DNA from 2 places in the Kitasatospora sp. NPDC058115 genome. Region 2 is predicted to be linked to the other one. Evidence: riboswitches for the same ligand, from Rfam matches in the RefSeq annotation. Region 2 holds a riboswitch; the other holds the start of a gene.

Region 1 (4,558 bases), on a different contig from region 2:
GAGCTGGTCGGAGACGGCGGTGACGGCCTTCTCGATGCCACGCTTCAGGGCCATCGGGTTGGCGCCGGCGGCGACGTTGCGCAGACCCTCTCGGACGAGCGCCTGGGCCAGCACGGTGGCGGTGGTGGTGCCGTCACCCGCGACGTCGTCGGTCTTCTTGGCGACCTCCTTGACGAGCTCCGCACCGATCTTCTCGTACGGGTCCTCGAGCTCGATCTCCTTGGCGATGGAGACACCGTCGTTGGTGATGGTGGGGGCGCCCCACTTCTTCTCCAGCACGACGTTGCGACCCTTGGGGCCGAGCGTGACCTTCACTGCGTCGGCGAGCTGGTTCATGCCACGCTCAAGGCCGCGGCGAGCTTCCTCATCAAAGGCGATGATCTTGGCCATCTGAAGTGGTCCTCCGGGACACGGTCGACTGCTCGGACCAAGGGGTGCCCGCGACGGACGGCCCTGGTGTGCGGGGGTCCATTCCCCTACCGCTCCCGGGGGCCTCACCGACCCGGTCCGCTTGTCACTCTCAAGCTCAGAGTGCTAACGCCAATGATTAGCACTCTGGGTGGGCGAGTGCAAGCCCCGCGGGCAACCGCGCGAGCCGCGGCAGCATGAACGGCGGGCCCGTGCGACGTGTGTCGCACGGGCCCGCCGTGAAGCAAGAGGCGCACCAGCCGATGGGCCGAGCCGAACTCCTGGGTGTCGGAAAGGTCAGACCGCCGCGCGGACCATGTCCGCCTGCGGGCCCTTCTGCCCCTGAGAGATCTCGAACTCGACCCGCTGGCCCTCCTCAAGGGTGCGGTAGCCGTCCATCTGGATCGCGCTGTAGTGGACGAAGACGTCCGCACCACCGTCGACCGCGATGAAGCCGTAGCCCTTCTCCGCGTTGAACCACTTGACGGTGCCCTGAGCCATTCCGAACTCCCCTAGTGCTGTGCTGGCCCTTCACGCCCCCGCAGGTCTGCGGACGCGGGTCTGGTTGGAGGCCGGCCCGGGGAACCCCCCCTGGGCGCGGCCGTGCATGCCGCAATCCTCCCGGGTCCGCCGAACGGCATCCGGCGAACGGGCGATTGCGTCGACCGCGGCTGAATGTATCCGGATCGACGCCCTCTGCAACAGGGCCAATGTCGGGGAATTCACCCGGAGCCGCAGCGGACAGGACGGGCGCAATCCACAGGAAAGCCGCAATTCCCACCGGACATAGCGGACGTATTACCCAAAATCCCTGTCAGAATTCTGACACCGGCCTGACATGTTTCCCGGGGCCCCACGCCCGGCCCCGTCCCGAGGGGCGGCCGGCGACGGCGGTGGCGGTGCGGTGGATTCGTTCCCGGACAAGGGGAGGAGGGCGGCCCCTGTTCCCGGTCGAGCGACACTTTACTCCGACCGGGACCGAAAATATTCCCGCCAAAATACGCGCGGCCGTCCGCGGCACGGAATTCCGTGTCGCGGACGGCCGGTCAACGGCACATCCGCCCGGCGGGAACGGGCGCGGCGGGGCTCAGCCGCCGGCGACCGCCGGAATGATCGAGATGTTGGCGCCGTCCTTGATCTCCGTCGCCAGGCCCTCGGCGAAGCGCACGTCGTCGTCGTTCACGTAGACGTTGACGAAGCGGCGCAGCTTGCCGGTGTCGTCCAGGATGCGGGCGGCGATCCCGGCGTGGTTCTTCTCCAGGTCGGCGATGACCTCGCCCAGGGTGGTGCCCTCGGCGGGCACCTCGCTGGCGCCGCCGGTGTAGGTGCGCAGGATGGTCGGGATGCGGACGTTGGCGCTCATGGGGGTCTCCTCGGTGCGGGCGCGGGGGCGGCGCGGGGGGGCGGGTGGAGCGTGGAGGGATCAGGCGGACGCCAGGCCGGCGCCCCGGAAGGACTCCAGGGTCGGCCGGATGACGGCGGTCATCCCGGCCTCCGAGACGGCGTCGAGGGTCTTCAGGCCGTCGCCGGTGTTGATCGCGACGGTCTCCTTCGACGGGTCCAGCCGGCCGGTCTCGACCAGCTTCTTCAGCACGCCGACCGTCACGCCGCCCGCGGTCTCCGCGAAGATGCCCTCGGTGCGGGCCAGCAGCCGGATCGCGGCCACGACCTCCTCGTCCGTCACGTCCTCGACCGCGCCGCCGGTGCGCCGGGCGATGTCCAGCACGTACGGGCCGTCGGCCGGGTTGCCGATCGCGAGCGACTTGGCGATGGTGTCCGGCTTGACCGGCCGGATCACGTCGTGGCCGGCCTTGAACGCGGCCGAGACCGGCGAGCAGCCCGCCGCCTGGGCGCCGAAGATGCGGTACGGCCGGTCCTCGACCAGGCCGAGCTTGATCAGCTCCTGCAGACCCTTGTCGATCTTGGTGAGCTGTGAGCCCGAGGCGATCGGGATCACGATCTGCTCCGGCAGCCGCCAGCCCAGCTGCTCGCAGATCTCGTAGGCGAGCGTCTTGGAGCCCTCGCCGTAGTACGGCCGCAGGTTGACGTTGACGAAGCCCCAGCCCTCGCCGGCCGGGTCGCCGATCAGCTCCGAGCAGAACCGGTTCACGTCGTCGTAGTTGCCCTCGATGCCGACCAGCTCGCCGCCGTACACCCCGGCCATCACGACCTTGCCCTGCTCCAGGTCGTGCGGGATGAACACGCAGGACCGGAAGCCCGCCCGGGCCGCCGCCGCGCCCACCGCGCCGGCCAGGTTGCCGGTCGAGGAGCAGGACAGCGTGGTGTAGCCGAACGCGCGGGCCGCCTCGATGGCGCAGGCCACCACGCGGTCCTTGAAGGAGTGGGTCGGGTTGCCGGAGTCGTCCTTGACGTGCAGCTGCGCGGTGAAGCCCAGCTCGCGGCCCAGGTTGTCGGCCTTCACCAGCGGGGTCCAGCCCGGGTTCAGGTTCGGCTTGCTCGCGACGTCGGCGGGCACCGGCAGCAGCGGCGCGTAGCGCCAGATGGACGCGGGACCGGCCTCGATGCGCTTGCGCAGCTCCTCGGCGCCCTCGCTGCCGAAGTCGTAGGCGATCTCCAGCGGGCCGAAGCACTCCAGGCAGGCGAAGCTGGGGCCGAGCGGGAAGCGGGTTCCGCACTCGCGACAGGACAGCTGGGCGGCGGGGCCGAGGTCGACCGTGACGGGTGCGGCGGTGTCGATGGACATGTGGCGGAGGCCTCTCTCCTCATCTTCCCCGTGACGCGGTCGCGCCCGGGCCGGAATTGGCACCTGTCCCGCCGGGGCCGTACGCCAGCCGTGCGAGAAGGTTGCCGGGACGTCAACGGGCCGTTCCCTCAGTCCCTCTGGATGAGCTCTGTGAAGTTGTGGTCCTGCTCAGCGGTGACCCCGGCGTGCGAAGGTCCGACCGCTGTACGAAGACTGTATCCGAAGGCGTCAACCCCGAACGGCACCGTCCGCCACGCGAGATGCCCCGTCCCACCAGGCCCCGTCCCCGAGCCCGCCGAGGAGAGCACCGTGCCCCCCGAACCGACCCCCGAGCTCCTCCCCGAGACGGCGTCCTGGCTGCGCCGGCGCTCGTGGAGCGCGGCCGACCGCCCGGTGCACACGCTGCCGGCGGCCAAGCGCGCGCTCGGCCCGGCCGGCACGGTCAGCGTCGTGCTGCCCGCCCTGGACGAGGAGGCCACCGTCGGCGAGATCGTCCGGATCATCCGCCGCGAGCTGATGGAGCGGCTGCCGCTGGTCGACGAGCTGGTGGTGGTCGACTCCGGCTCCGCCGACGCCACCGCCGAGGTCGCCGCGCGGGCCGGCGCGACCGTCGTGCACCGCGACGCGATCCTGCCCCGGCTGCCCGCCGCCCCCGGCAAGGGCGAGGTGCTCTGGCGTTCGCTGCTGGTCACCCGCGGCGAGATCGTCTGCTTCGTGGACGCCGACCTGCGCGAGTTCGACCCGGCCCTGGTCTCCGGCATCATCGGCCCGCTGCTCACCGAACCGGACATCCAGCTGGTCAAGGCGATGTACGACCGCCCGCTGGAGACGGACGGCGCGGTGGTGCCGGCCGGCGGCGGCCGGGTCACCGAACTGGTCGCCCGCCCGCTGCTCAACCTGCACTGGCCGGAACTCGCCGGTTTCGTCCAGCCGCTCGGCGGTGAGTACGCGGCCCGCCGCTCGCTGCTCGAACGGCTGCCCTTCCCGACCGGCTACGGCGTCGAGCTCGGCCTGCTGGTGGACGCCCTGGAGACGGCCGGACTGGACGCGCTCGCCCAGGTGGACGTCGGCGTGCGCCACCACCGGCACCAGGACGGCCAGGCGCTCGGCCGGATGGCCGCCACCATCTACCGCACCGCGCTGGAACGGCTCGACCGCGCCCACCGGCTCAAGGCCTCCGCCGACCTGCTGCACCCCCGGCTCACCCAGTTCACCCGCGACCCGCGCACCCGCGCCTTCACCGCCCACACCCACCCGGTGACCGCCGTCGAACGCCCGCCCATGCACACCGTCCCCGAGTACGCCACCCGCCGCCGGGAGCCCGGCTTCCGGGTCAGCCGGGGGTCGTGACCTGACCCACGTGTCAGGCCCAGGGGGGTTTGCCACCCCGGACCCCCGGCAACCAACCAACCATGGGCCCTGACACGACCGAGCGTTCGAATCCGA
Region 2 (4,558 bases):
GTTCAGGCCGTGGCAGGAGGAGCAGCCCACGGCGAAGAGCTTCTTGCCCTCGTCGATCGCGAGCGACTGCGCGGCGACGTCGGCCTGCGCCTTGTCGGCGGGCGCGAACGCGGCGTACAGCCCCCCGGTTGCCGCCAGGGCGAGAAGTAGGACGACCAGCGCCGCCAGTGGGTGGCGCCGTCGTGCGGAGAGCTTTTTCACGGAATAACCCCGGTGTCAGGATCTGGTCGACTGGTGGGTGCACCCGGCGGCCGGTCTGGCCGGCACGAGGCTGCCTGTCTAGGGCTGCGCGCGCGGTCGGTCGGTGGGAGCGTCGGCACCGGCGAAATCGGGCCGTCGCCGGTGAGGGCGGGACCCGAGGCCGGTGGCCAGCGACCTGATCAGCTGGTTACTTGATCAGGTAGATGGTCGCGAACAGGCCGATCCACACGACATCGACGAAGTGCCAGTAGTACGACACCACGATGGCGGCGGTGGCCTGCTCGTGAGTGAAGCGCTTGGCTGCGTACGTCCGTCCCAGGACCAGCAGGAAGGCGATCAGACCACCCGTCACGTGCAGACCGTGGAAGCCGGTGGTCAGGTAGAACACCGTGCCGTACGGGTCGGAGGACAGCGAGAGGCCGTCCTTCTTGACCAGCTCGGTGTACTCGAAGATCTGGCCGCCGATGAAGACCGCGCCCATCACGAAGGTCAGGACGAACCACGAGCGGAGCTTCTTCACGTCCCCGCGCTCGGCGGCGAAGACGCCGAGCTGGCAGGTGAGCGAGGAGAGCACCAGGATCGTGGTGTTGACCGAGGAGAAGGGCACGTTGAGGGCGTGCGCCTTCTCGGTCCAGAACTCCGGCCCCTTGACGGAGCGGAGCGTGAAGTACATCGCGAAGAGGGCCGCGAAGAACATCAACTCGGAACTGAGCCAGACGATCGTTCCGACGCTGACCATGTTCGGCCGGTTGACCGATCCGTGCGCGTGCCCGGTTTCTACTGCTGTTGCTGTCGCCACGACGGACATTATGTCGGTCCCTTATTCCGTCTTCACGCCGGGGGGTGTCCCTCGGAGTGTCCGGTGCGTGCGATATGCCCCCCTGGCACCCGGACGGCTGTGCGTACCCCTGCTGAGCAGCCCGGTGTCCCTTTTCTGACGGTTCCTCGAAGGGGCCCTTCAGGGCCCCCTGCGGCGTGTCGCGGCGGGCCCGCGGGGCCGTCGGTAGTAAGGGGAGAGACCACCCGTCCGCCGTACGGGTGGTCCGTGCGGGTGGGGGTGACGCGCCGTGCTCCGCCCGGACCAGTGGCGGGCGCGGCGGGTCGGGAGGGATCTCGCGGGAAGGGCTCGGCGGCGGGTGATCGGGAGTAGCATCCGGGGAGAGGCGAACGTGGTCCGGATCACACGTGAGGGAGCAGGCCCATGGCGTACACGACCGACGAGACGTTGACCGTTCTGGTCTACAGCCACGACCGCACCACCCGCGAGCAGGTGCTGACCGCTCTCGGCCGGCGGCCCGCGGAGGACCTTCCGGAGCTGGCGTACCTGGAGTGCGCAACCACTCCGGCGGTGCTCAAGGCGCTGGAGAAGGGCGGCATCGACCTCTGCGTCCTGGACGGCGAGGCGGTGCCGGCCGGCGGGCTCGGGCTCGCGCGGCAGCTGAAGGACGAGATCTACGGCTGCCCGCCGCTGCTGGTGCTGATCGGCCGGCCGCAGGACTCCTGGCTGGCGGCCTGGAGCCGGGCCGACGCGGCGATCTCCCAGCCGGTGGACCCGGTGGCGCTGGCGGAGGCCGTCGCGACCCTGCTGCGGGCCCGGATGGCCAAGCGGGCGCCCGCCGCGCGCTAGGCCCGCAGCCCGGGGGTCCCGCCCGGCGTCCCACCCCGGCGTCTCACCACAAGAGAAGAAGGGTGAACGGCGGGGCCCCGGCACCCCGCCGCTCGATAGGCTGACCGACGTCCCTACGTCCTTCCCCGTCCGCGGGGAGCGAGAGCTGGAGTCAGCCATGGTGAACGTGAACCCTGCGAACGGCGGTAGCGAGCCCGCGCAGGTGGTCCGCACCTGGCCGGACATCCTGTCGGCGCTGCTGAGGGGGGAGGACCTCGACCGCTCGGCCACCGCGTGGGCGATGGACCGGATCATGAGCGGGGAGGCCTCCCCGGTGCAGATCGCCGGCTTCATGGTGGCGCTGCGGGCCAAGGGCGAGACGGTCGACGAGATCTCCGGCCTGGTCGACTCGATGTACGCGCACGCCGAGCCGCTGACCATCCCCGGCCCGGCGGTGGACATCGTCGGCACCGGCGGCGACCGGGCCAAGACCGTCAACATCTCGACGATGTCGGCGATCGTGGCCGCGGCGGCCGGCGCCAAGGTGGTCAAGCACGGCAACCGGGCCGCCTCCTCGGCCAGCGGCTCCTCGGACGTGCTGGAGAAGCTGGGCATCAGCCTGAACCTGCGGCCGCGCCGGGTCGCCGAGGTGGCCGAGGAGGTCGGGCTCACCTTCTGCTTCGCGGCGACCTTCCACCCGTCGATGCGGTACGCCGGCCCGGCCCGCAGCGAGCTCGGGGTGCCGACCGCCTTCAACATCCTCGGCCCGCTCACCAACCCGGCCCGGGTGACCGCGCACGCCGTCGGCTGCTTCGACACCCGCCTCGCCGGGCTGATCGCCGGGGTGCTGGCGCAGCGCGGAGCCAGCGCACTGGTCTTCCGGGGCGACGACGGGCTGGACGAGCTGACCATCACCACCACCTCGCGGGTCTGGATCGTCCGGGACGGCGAGGTCACCGAGACCTCCTTCGACCCGCGCGAGGTCGGCATCGAGCCGGTCGGCATCGAGGCGCTGCGCGGCGGGGACCCGGTGTACAACGCGGACGTCGCGCGCCGGCTGCTGGCCGGGGAGCGCGGGCCGGTGCGCGACGCGGTGGTGCTGAACTCGGCGGCCGCGCTGGTCGCGCTCGACCTGACCGGCGCGCCGCTCGCCGAGCAGCTCGGGGCGGCGATGCGCCGCACCGCGGCGGCCATCGACTCGGGTGCCGCGCAGGACCTGCTGAAGCACTGGTCCGAGGCCACCGCCCGGGCGTGACACGGGAGTCGGGGCCCGCCGGGAGTCCTTCCCGGCGGGCCCCGACCCATGTCCGGGATGCGGACGCCCGTTTGACCGCGGGACGGCCGCGACCTAGAGTCTTCGCCAGGTCATGAGCGACAGCGTCAAGCCCCAGCTGGCTGTCCGGCAACCCTCCGTCCGTGGCGGGGTGCCCTGGGTGAGGACCGGGTCACGTGGCGATGGGTCCGCGTGGCAAGCGCGGACGCCGGACAGATCGCACTCCCGGGGTCCCTGACCCGTACAGGAGTGCATCCTCATGTCCCTCTCGACCTCCCTCTGCGCCCCCCTCGCCGTCCTCGGCCACGACGTCCAGGTCCCGCTGGCCAACGGCGAGAAGGTCGACTACGCGGCGCTCGACTACGCCGCCAGCTCCCCGGCGCTCCAGCGGGTCTGGGACGACGTCGCCGCCTACGCCCCCTACTACGGCAGCGTGCACCGCGGCGCCGGCTACCTCTCGCAGCTCTCCACCGACCTGTTCGAGCAGAGCCGCCGCACCGTCGCCGAGTTCCTCGACCTGCGCGAGGGCGACCAGGTGGTCTTCACCCGCGCCACCACCGACTCGCTCAACCTGCTGGCCGGCGCCGTCCCGGCCGGGACGCAGGTGTTCGCCTTCGAGACCGAGCACCACGCCTCGCTGCTGCCGTGGGCGCACGCCGGTCTGCCGGTCACCTACCTGCGCGCCCCCCGCTCGCACGCCGAGGCGGTCGCCGCCTTCGACGCGGCGCTCGCCCAGGCGCCGGAGGGCCCGAAGCTGCTCTGCGTCACCGGGGCCTCCAACGTCACCGGAGAGCTCTGGCCGGTCGCCGAGCTGACCCGCACCGCCCACCGCCACGGCGCCCGGGTGGTGCTGGACGCCGCGCAGCTGGCCCCGCACCACCGGGTCTCGGTGCGCGAGCTGGACGTCGACTGGATCGCCTTCTCCGGCCACAAGCTGTACGCGCCGTTCGGCGCCGGGGTGCTGGCCGGCCGGGCCGACTGGCTGGACGCGGCCGACCCCTACCTGGCTGGCGGCGGCGCCACCCGCACGGTGGCCCGGGAGGCCGACGGTTCGGTGGCCGTGCAGTGGCACACCGGTCCGGCCCGGCACGAGGCCGGCTCGCCCAACGTCATCGGCGTCTACGCGATCGCCTCGGCCTGCCGGGCGCTCACCGAGGCCGGGTTCGACGCCCTGGAGGCCCGTGAGCGCGCGCTGGTCGCGCGGCTGAAGGCCGGGCTGGCCGAGGTCCCCGAGGTCCGGGTGCTGAACCTGTTCGGCGCCGACTCGGACCGGGTGGGCGTGCTCTCCTTCGTCGTCCGGGGCTGGAACAGCTCGCACTTCTCGGCCGCGCTGTCCGCCGAGTACGGCATCGGGGTCCGCGACGGCCTGTTCTGCGCCCACCCGCTGGTGCGCACCCTGCTCGGCGACGAGGAGGCCGCGCCCTCGGAGTGCGGCGCCCCGGAGCCCTCGCTGCCCGGCGAGCGCAGCCTGAACGCGA

What was found. Region 2 has a riboswitch for S-adenosylmethionine ahead of ACFVVL_RS10790 (aminotransferase class V-fold PLP-dependent enzyme). Riboswitches for the same ligand answer to the same signal wherever they lie in the genome.
Region 1: it holds a riboswitch for S-adenosylmethionine, as region 2 does, so the genes downstream of both, thrC (threonine synthase) here and ACFVVL_RS10790 (aminotransferase class V-fold PLP-dependent enzyme) in region 2, are expected to answer to the same signal.

Annotation. Positions count from the first base shown of each region.
Region 1 covers NZ_JBHVTL010000007.1:188,332-192,889, forward strand. The annotation lists gene groL (chaperonin GroEL) at 1-390, opposite strand, end outside; gene ACFVVL_RS10045 (cold-shock protein) at 706-909, opposite strand; gene ACFVVL_RS10050 (MoaD/ThiS family protein) at 1,496-1,771, opposite strand; gene thrC (threonine synthase) at 1,832-3,112, opposite strand; SAM riboswitch class I at 3,129-3,260, opposite strand; gene ACFVVL_RS10060 (glucosyl-3-phosphoglycerate synthase) at 3,422-4,462, shown strand; gene ACFVVL_RS10065 (trehalose-6-phosphate synthase) at 4,525-4,558, shown strand, end outside.
Region 2 covers NZ_JBHVTL010000008.1:60,185-64,742, forward strand. The annotation lists gene ACFVVL_RS10770 (c-type cytochrome) at 1-201, opposite strand, end outside; gene ACFVVL_RS10775 (heme-copper oxidase subunit III) at 389-1,009, opposite strand; gene ACFVVL_RS10780 (hypothetical protein) at 1,403-1,828, shown strand; gene trpD (anthranilate phosphoribosyltransferase) at 1,986-3,062, shown strand; SAM riboswitch class IV at 3,171-3,288, shown strand; gene ACFVVL_RS10790 (aminotransferase class V-fold PLP-dependent enzyme) at 3,340-4,558, shown strand, end outside.